2 regions of the Sinomonas soli genome follow, and region 1 is predicted to be linked to the other one. Evidence: riboswitches for the same ligand, from Rfam matches in the RefSeq annotation. Region 1 holds a riboswitch; the other holds the start of a gene.
What was found. Region 1 has a riboswitch for S-adenosylmethionine ahead of ACYVKZ_RS09620 (DUF1737 domain-containing protein). Riboswitches for the same ligand answer to the same signal wherever they lie in the genome.
Positions count from the first base shown of each region.

Region 2: it holds a riboswitch for S-adenosylmethionine, as region 1 does, so the genes downstream of both, sfnG (dimethylsulfone monooxygenase SfnG) here and ACYVKZ_RS09620 (DUF1737 domain-containing protein) in region 1, are expected to answer to the same signal.

Region 1 covers NZ_BAAGSN010000009.1:53,130-57,331, forward strand. Annotated here, with positions in the region: gene ACYVKZ_RS09610 (O-succinylhomoserine sulfhydrylase) at 1-1,164, opposite strand, end outside; gene ACYVKZ_RS09615 (rhodanese-like domain-containing protein) at 1,173-1,586, opposite strand; gene ACYVKZ_RS09620 (DUF1737 domain-containing protein) at 1,583-1,903, opposite strand; SAM riboswitch class IV at 1,913-2,022, opposite strand; gene ACYVKZ_RS09625 (glutaminase) at 2,135-3,094, opposite strand; gene ACYVKZ_RS09630 (PucR family transcriptional regulator) at 3,091-4,202, opposite strand, start outside.
Region 2 covers NZ_BAAGSN010000006.1:390,469-394,670, reverse strand. Annotated here, with positions in the region: gene ACYVKZ_RS07465 (O-acetylhomoserine aminocarboxypropyltransferase/cysteine synthase family protein) at 1-1,051, opposite strand, end outside; gene sfnG (dimethylsulfone monooxygenase SfnG) at 1,051-2,274, opposite strand; SAM riboswitch class I at 2,331-2,442, opposite strand; gene ACYVKZ_RS07455 (acyl-CoA dehydrogenase family protein) at 2,571-3,782, shown strand; gene ACYVKZ_RS07450 (ArsR/SmtB family transcription factor) at 3,914-4,202, opposite strand, start outside.

The DNA of each region.
Region 1 (4,202 bases):
TCCGACGTCCTCGAGCCCCACCGAGAGCCGCAGCACGCCGTCGCCGAGCCCGATCGCCGCGCGCCCCTCAGGGCCCATGGCCCGGTGGGTCGTCGTAGCGGGGTGGGTGATGAGGGACTTCGAGTCGCCGAGGTTGTTGGAGATGTCGATGACCTGCAGCCCGTTGAGGAGGCGGAAGGCCGCCTCCTTGCCCCGGCCCTCGGGGGCATCCAGCTCGAAGGTGATGACGGTTCCGCCGGCGCTCATCTGCTTCTTCGCGAGCTCGTACTGCGGGTGCGAGGCGAGATGCGGGTACTTGACCCAGCGGACCTCGGGCCGCGCCTCGAGCCATTCGGCGATCGCGAGGGCACTCGCCGAGGAGTGCCGCACGCGCAGCCCCATCGTCTCCAGGCCCTTGGAGAGCACCCAGGCGTTGAAGGCCGAGAGCGCGGGGCCCGTGTGGCGCATGAGGTTCTTCACCGGCCCGTCGATGAACTCCTTCGTGCCGAGCACGGCGCCGCCGAGCACGCGGCCCTGACCGTCGATGTGCTTGGTGCCGGAGTACACGATGACGTCGGCGCCGAAGTCGAGGCTGCGCTGGAGCAGGGGGGTGGCGAAGACGTTGTCGACGACGACCTTCGCGCCCGCGGCATGCGCGAGGTCCGCGACGGCCTGGATGTCCACGAGCTCCTGCATCGGATTCGACGGGGACTCGAAGAACACGGCGGTGGCGGGCCGCGAGAGCGCCTCGCGCCACTGGTCCAGATCGGGGCCGTCCACGAACACCGTCTCGACGCCCCAGCGGGGGAGGATCTCATTGAGGATCACGAAGCACGAGCCGAACAGGCTGCGCGCCGCGACGACCCGGTCCCCGGCTCCCAGCAGGGCCGCCAGCGCGGTGAACACCGCGGACATCCCGGACGCGGTCGCGAAGCACGCCTCGGTGCCCTCGAGCAGCCGGAGCCGCTCCTGGAAGGTCGCGACCGAGGGGTTGCCGTAGCGCGAGTAGACGAACCGCTCCTCCTCGCCGGTGAAGGCCCGCTCGGCGGCCTCGGCGGAGGGGTAGACGAACCCGGAGGTGAGGAAGAGCGCCTCGGAGGTCTCCTGGAACTCGGTGCGCAGGAGTCCGCCCCGCACCGCCTGCGTGTCCTCGCTCCAGCCGGCGGCGTTGATGTCAAAGCTCACGGAAGTCTTCAGTCCTGTCCAAGGTTGGTCGGCAGCCCGCGGTTCTTCCAGCCGTTCACGGTCCGCTCGCCGTCGGGCCCGGGCACGCCCTCGAAGCCCTCGAGGACGCTGTAGGCGGTGAACCCGAGGTTGGTGGCGACGGCGGCCGCGGCCGCGGAGCGGTGGCCCGAGCGGCACAGGAACAGCAGCGGGGTGGTCCTGTCGTCGGGGCCCTGGAGTTCGAGCTCCATGACGAAGTCCGGGTTGGGGATCCCGCCCTCGAACACCCAGGGGATGAAGAGCGGATCGTTCTCGGTGCCCTTGGTGTCGGGGATGCCCACGTGGGCCCACTCCTCCTCGGTGCGCACGTCCACGAGCACGGCCTCGCCGCTCGCGAGCTTGGCCCAGGCCTCCTCGGGGGTGAGGTCGCCGGCGTAGCTCACGCGTGGCCCTCGCCCTCGTACTCAAGGGAGTCGACGGCGGAGGCCACCGCGGCGTCTGCGCGGGCCACCGTGTGGGGCAGGACCACGGCCTGGGCCACGATGACGTCCGTGCCGTTGAAGGTCGCGGCGGGGCTGCCGTGGAGCACGTACCCGTCGGCGAGGGCCTGGGAGATCTTGGCGCAGAACTCGCGGGTGTCCGGGCCGGTCAGGAGCCGGTAGGCCAGCTTCTCCTCGGCGGGCCCGCCGGGGGCCGCCGGGTCGTTGAGCGGAGTGGTCGCGGCTGCCGCCGCGGTCTGCTCGGTCGCAGTATCGGGCATGACGGGGCTCCTTCGGGCTTGCGTATCGAGAACGAATGCCGAGTAGTCACCTGAGGCACCCCGCCGCCTGGAGGGTTGCCGGCCAGCTAAGTCAGGGCTTGGCACTGGCGCTCATTACTCTTCGATCGAACGTAGCACGGGGCACCGTGGCCGACCATGGGACTGCGGTAACGATTGGCAATATGCCGATTCGGGCGGCCCCGCGCGGTCCGGAGCGCCCACCGTGGAGGGTCAGAAGATGGACCAGCCGGTGCGGTCGGCGAGCTCCGCGAGGGCGGCGGTGCCCGCGAGGGAGTTGCCGTGGGCATCGAGGCGCGGGCTCCACACGCAGATGGAGCAGACGCCGGGCACCACGGTGAGGATGCCGCCGCCCACCCCGCTCTTGCTGGGCAGCCCGACGCGGTAGGCGAACTCCCCGGCGGCGTCGTACATCCCGCACGTGAGCATGACGGCGCCGATCCGCTTGGCGGCCGAGGCGGAGACGACCCTCCCCGAGGGGCCGACGCCGTCGTTGGCCAGGAAGAGGCCCGCGCGGGCCACATCGGCGCAGGACATCTCGATCGAGCACTGGCGGACGTAGTGGCGGACCACATCGCTGGGGCGATTGCGGAGGTTGCCGAGGTCGGCGAGGAAGTGGGCCAGGGCGAAGTTCCGCTCGCTCCTGGCCAACTCGGATTCGAAGGCCTCCGCATGCACCGCGCCCCCTCCGGCCGGGCCGGAGAGCAGCCCGAGCACCTGGTCGCTGGCATCCGGGAAGGCGTCGAGGAGGTGGTCGGTGACCACGAGCGCGCCCGCATTGATGAAGGGATTGCGGGGGATGCCCCCCTCGGCCTCGAGCTGGACGAGCGAGTTGAAGGCGGTCCCCGAGGGCTCGCGGAGGACCCGGGACCACAGGCCCGGGCCGTCCTCGTGCCCGAGGGCCAGGGCCAGCGAGAACACCTTCGAGATGCTCTGGATCAGGAACGGCTCCCCGGCATCCCCGGCCGTGAGGACCTCTCCCGAGACCATGGCCACGGCGATGCCGAAGTGCCTGAAGTCGGCTGCGGCCAGATGCGGGATGTGGCCGGGGACAGAGCCCTGGACGCGGGTGGGACGGAACTCGTGGACGAGGTCCTGGAGGAGGCCGCCGAGCGCGTCGGGGTCGACTCCGGCGCTGCGCCGGGCCTGGAGGAGGGCCGGGCCGCCGCTCATCGCCCGCTCCCGGCGCCGTCGAGCTCGCCGCGGTGCCACAGGCCCAGGTGGAGCTGGGCGATCGTGGCGTGGGCGGGGTTGCCGAGGTCCAGGCCGGTGAGGCGCTCGGCCTTGCCGACCCGGTAGTAGACGGTGTTCCTGTGGACCTGCATGGCCTGGGCGCAGGCGGAGACGTCCATCGAGGCCCTGAAGTAGCTCTCGAGCGTCTCCGCGAGCTCCGCGTCGGTCAGCAGGAGGTCCGTGAGCGCGCGGTGCCTGAATCCGGAGGAGGCGAAGCGGGCGATGGCCTCGTGGAGGAGGACCTCGGTCTCGACGTCCTCGATCGACGCGACCTGCAGGCCGCCGTCGCGCACGAGGCAGTCCAGGACGGCCGCCGCCTCCGCCCGGGAGCCGTGCAGCGTGGCCACGCCGGGGACGATCCGGCCGATGGCCACGAAGGCCACGGCCCCCAGATGGCGGCGCGCGTCCGCTACGATCAGGCCCGCGAGCGAGCGCAGCGCGGCGGTGGCCGTGCGCGGGGCCAGGCTGGGCACCACCACGGCCGTGTGGCCCTCGTGCTGCCCCACGATCGAGGACGCCTTGAACGCGGCGGCGTGCAGCGCGACGAGGTCGGCGAGCTGCCCGTGGACGAGTTCGGCGTCCTCGGCGAGGGCGTCGGGGCGGGACAGGCCGACCAGGAGCAGGCACGAGGGCGTGTCGACCGCCACGCCGAGGGTCCTGGCGGCCGCGGCTGCCTCTGCCGGGCCAGACAGCAGACGGCCGATCCGGTCCTCGTGCATGGTGACCGACTGCTGGTTCCGGTAGCGGATCAGTTCCGATGCCGCGCGCCGGGCCGCGCCCGTCAGCGCGTAGACCACGTCGTCGCCGAAGCCCGAGCCGGTCTCCTGGAGCCAGATGTAGCCCATGATCCGCTCGCCGGCGAAGATGGCGATCGCGGCCCGCTCGCGCAGCTGCTGGTCGGGGCTGGCCGGCACGCGGACGACGCCGCGGCTGCGGTGCATCTCGCGGTAGGCGCCGAGGTCCTTGAGCATGAGCTCGTACTCGCGGGGCCCGCGCCGGGTCAGGATGGAGGCCTTGCGGAGCTCGTCGATGTTGTTCGAGAGCGTCG
Region 2 (4,202 bases), on a different contig from region 1:
GGCCGCCCTTCACGCCGAAGCTGAACACGGAGCCCACGCCGAGCGGGAGGAGCTCCTTCGCGTACTCGTGCTGCGGGTGCGAGGGCAGGCCCGCGTAGTTCACGTACGTCACGCGCGGGTCGGCCTCGAGCCACTCGGCGACGCGCCGGGCGTTGGCGAGGTGCGCGTCCATGCGCTGCGGGAGCGTCTCGACGCCCTGCAGGAGCTGGAACGCGGACTGCGCGGACAGGGACGGGCCGATGTCGCGCAGCTGCTCGGAGCGCAGCTTGGTGAGGAACCCGTACTCGCCGAAGTTGCCCCACCACGAGACGTTGCCGTAGCTCGGGACCGGCTCGGTCATGGACGGGAACTTCCCGTTGCCCCAGTCGAACGTGCCGGACTCGACCACCACGCCGCCGAGCGTGGTGCCGTGGCCGCCGAGGAACTTCGTGGCCGAGTGGATCACGATGTCCGCCCCGTGCTCGATGGGCCGCAGGATATACGGCGGGGTCAGCGTCGAGTCGACCACGAGCGGCACGCCGTGCTCATGGGCGACGGCGGCGAGGCCTGCCAGGTCGGCGATGTCACCGGAGGGGTTGGCCACCACCTCGGTGTACACGGCCTTGGTGTTCTCGCGCAGGGCCGCCTCGAAGGCGGCCGGATCGGTCGAGTCCACGAACGTGGTCTCGACCCCGAAGCGGCGCAGCGTCACGTCGAGCTGGGTGATCGTGCCGCCGTAGAGCTTGGAGGAGGCGACGATGTGGTCCCCGGCCTGGGTGAGCGCGGCGAACGTGATGAACTCCGCGGCCATGCCGGACGACGTCGCGACCGCGCCGATGCCGCCCTCGAGCGAGGCGATGCGCTCCTCGAACGCCGCGACGGTCGGGTTGCCGATGCGGGAGTAGATGTTGCCGTACTTCTGCAGCGCGAACAGGTTGGCGGCGTCGTCCGAGTCCTTGAACACGAACGAGGTCGACTGGTAGATCGGCACCGCCCGGGCGCCGTGCTCGGCGTCGGGCGTCCCGCCGGCGTGCAGGGCGCGGGTGCGGAACCCGAACTGGCGCTCCGCCATCAGGCGCTCGCCTCGGCGAGGTCCGCCCCGGCGAGGTCCGCGCGGTGGCGGCCGGCGCCGTCGTACTTCGTGACGGGGAGCAGATCGGTGCGCAGCTCGGTGCCGTTCGCCCGGGCGAGGTCCGCCTCGAGCTCGCGCACGATCGGCAGGACGTCGCGGCCGAACGCCTCGAGCTCCTCCTGGAAGTGCAGGTAGCCGGTGAGGAACAGGTTCACGCCGATCTTCTTGTACTCGACGATCCGCTCGGCGATCTGCTCCGGGGTACCGATGAGCTTGGTGCGGAAGCCGTCGTTGTACTGGACGAGGTCCTCGAACGTGGAGTCCTCCCACATGCCCTTGCCGTCCTTGGTGGACTGGCCGGCCTCCTTGACGGCGGCGGCGAAGCCCTCCACGGCCGGGCGGTGGGCCTTGGCGATGATCTCGCGGAGCGTGTCCTGGGCCTCCTTCTCCGTGTCGCGGGCGATCACGAAGCCGTTGAGGCCGAACCGGGGCGCGGCCGGGGCGGTGCGGCCGTCCCTGGCGGCGGCCAGGACGCCCGCGATGTTCTCCTTGAAGCCCTCGATGTCGCGGCCGTTGGAGAAGTACCAGTCGGCGGTGCGGCCGGCGGCGGCCTGCGCGGCCGTCGAGTTGCCGCCGAAGAAGATCTCCGGGTGCGGGCGGCCCGGGACGTCCACCGGGGCCGGGTTCAGCGTGAAGTCGGAGATGTTGTAGTACTTGCCCGACTGCGAGTAGTCCTTCTGCGTCCACAGGCCGCGGAGGGCGTTGATGAACTCCTCGGTGCGGACGTAGCGCTCGTCGTGCTCGAGCCACTCGAGGCCGAAGTTCACGAACTCGTCCTTGAGCCAGCCGGAGACCACGTTCACGGCCGCGCGGCCGCCGGAGAGGTGGTCCGCGGTGATGATGAACTTCGCGAGCACGCCCGGGTGCCACATGCCCGGGTGCACCGCCGAGATGACCTTGAGCCGCTCGGTGGCCATGAGCAGTGCGAGGCTGAACGAGGTGGCCTCGTGCTGCTTGTCCGCGCCGTAGCTCGCCGCGTAGCGGGTCTGCGTCAGGGCGTACTCGAAGCCCGAGTCCTCCGCGATGCGGGCGAGCTTCCGGTTGTACTCGAACTCCCAGTTGGTCCGCTGCTCGATGGTCGAGACGACGAGGCCGCCGGAGACGTTGGGGACCCAGTAGGCGAACTTCAGCGGGGTCTCGAGGTCGATCCCAGACAAGGACATAGTGCGCTCCTTACGTGCAGGCGCGACGTGGGGCTCGGGCCGAGGCTCCATAGCACTCACCATCGCTTCTGGCAGTAGCACCTTTGGCTCCGCCGCCGTCGTCCGACGTCGGGGCCAGGGTTGCTGCGGCGTCACAGATCCAGATCTCTCGGCCGCTCGGGATGGTCCTTCCGATTGTCGCCAGAGGAGGCGTAACGATGCAAATTATTTCGTCACACTCGCGATGGCCCGCGCCTCGCCGAATACTGTTCGGTGGCGCGCCCGCCGGTCGGCCCGCCGGAGAGGGGAATGCACTGATGGGACGCACGACGGCGGGCGGTTCGGTCCCGTACGCGGAACTCGCCGAGCGCTTCGCACCGGTCTTCGCGCGGATCGAGGACGGCGCGCTCGACCGCGAGCTGGCCAGGACCCTGCCGTTCGAGCAGATCGGCTGGCTCAGGGAGGCCGGGTTCGGGCGACTGCGGGTGCCGGCCGAGTACGGCGGCTTCGGCGTGTCCGTCGAGACCCTCGTCCGCCTGCTCGTCGACCTCTCCGCGGCGGACTCCTCCGTAGGCCATCTCCTGCGCTCGCACTTCGCGTTCACCGAGACGATCGCGCTGCAGGGCGAGGCGTTCCGGGCGCGGTGGTTCGGGCGCGTCGTCGAGGGCGCCATCTTCGGCAATGCGGCGACCGAGCGGTCCGGGAACGCCCTCGGCACCGTCGCCACCCGGCTCGTCCCGGCGCCCGGCGGCTGGCTCCTCACCGGCGAGAAGTACTACACGACCGGCACGACCTTCGCCGACTTCGTGGCCGTCATGGCCTCCCCCGAGGGGTCTGCTTCGCGGGTGTACGCGGTCGCGCCGACCGGGCACCCGGGCGTGGAGATCCGCGACGACTGGGACGGGTTCGGCCAGCAGATGACGGGCACCGGAACGGCCGTGTTCCGCGACGTTCCCGTCCCGGCCGAGGACGTGGTGCCGCGCACCGAGTCGACGACCCATGAGCCGGCGTTCCTCCAGCTCATGCTCCTGTCGGTGCTCGCCGGGATCGGCAAGGCCGTGGTGCGCGACGCGTCGGCCCTCGTGGCGAAGCGGACCCGGACGTTCTCGACTGGGTCCGGGCAGCTGTTCCGCGAGGATCCGCTCATCCTGAACCTCGTGGGGCAGCTTGCCGCGAAGTCGTTCGCCGCGGAGTCCTCGGTGCTAACCGCGGCCCGCGAGCTCGACGCCGCCCTCGCCCTCGGCCCCGATGCCCCTGCCGAGGACCGCTACGCGCGGGGAGCTGTCGCCGTCGACCTCGCCCAGGTGGCCGTGCCGCCGCTCGTGATCGACGCCGCGCAGCAGCTCTTCGACACCGCGGGCGCCTCGGCGGTGTCCCGGGGCAAGGCGCTCGATCGGCACTGGCGCAATGCCCGCACCGTCGCGACGCACAACCCGGTGGCCTTCAAGGCCCGCGGGCTCGGGGACTGGTTCGTCAACGGGACCTCGCCCGTGGCCCTGCACAGCATCGGCGAGGCGCGCGTCGGCTGACCCCTCTCACCCCCCCACCTCCTGAGGGGTCTCTGGCGGGGGCTTGTGGGGTCTCTGGCGGGGCTTGTGGAGTCTCTCCGCCGTGCCTGCCAGAGACCCCTCAACGGTGTGCCATGGACCCCTCAACGGTGCTACGCCCGGGCGAGGAGCTCCTCGCCCACCCGCCCGCGCTGGTAGAAGACCTCGCGCCCGGCGCGCACCGGCTCGGTCAGTCCGGACTCGGCGAGCACCTTGAGGTGAGCGTTGACCGTCCCGGCGGCGAGGTCGAGCGCGCAGGCGAGCTGCGTCGTCGTCATCGGCACGTCCAGCTGCGCGAGGATCTGTGCGCGCGTGCGCCCGAGCAGCCGCGAGACGGGGGATTCGCGCGTCTCCCGCGTGGCCTCCCACAGCCGCCCGACGCCCCGCGGGGCGTACGTGATC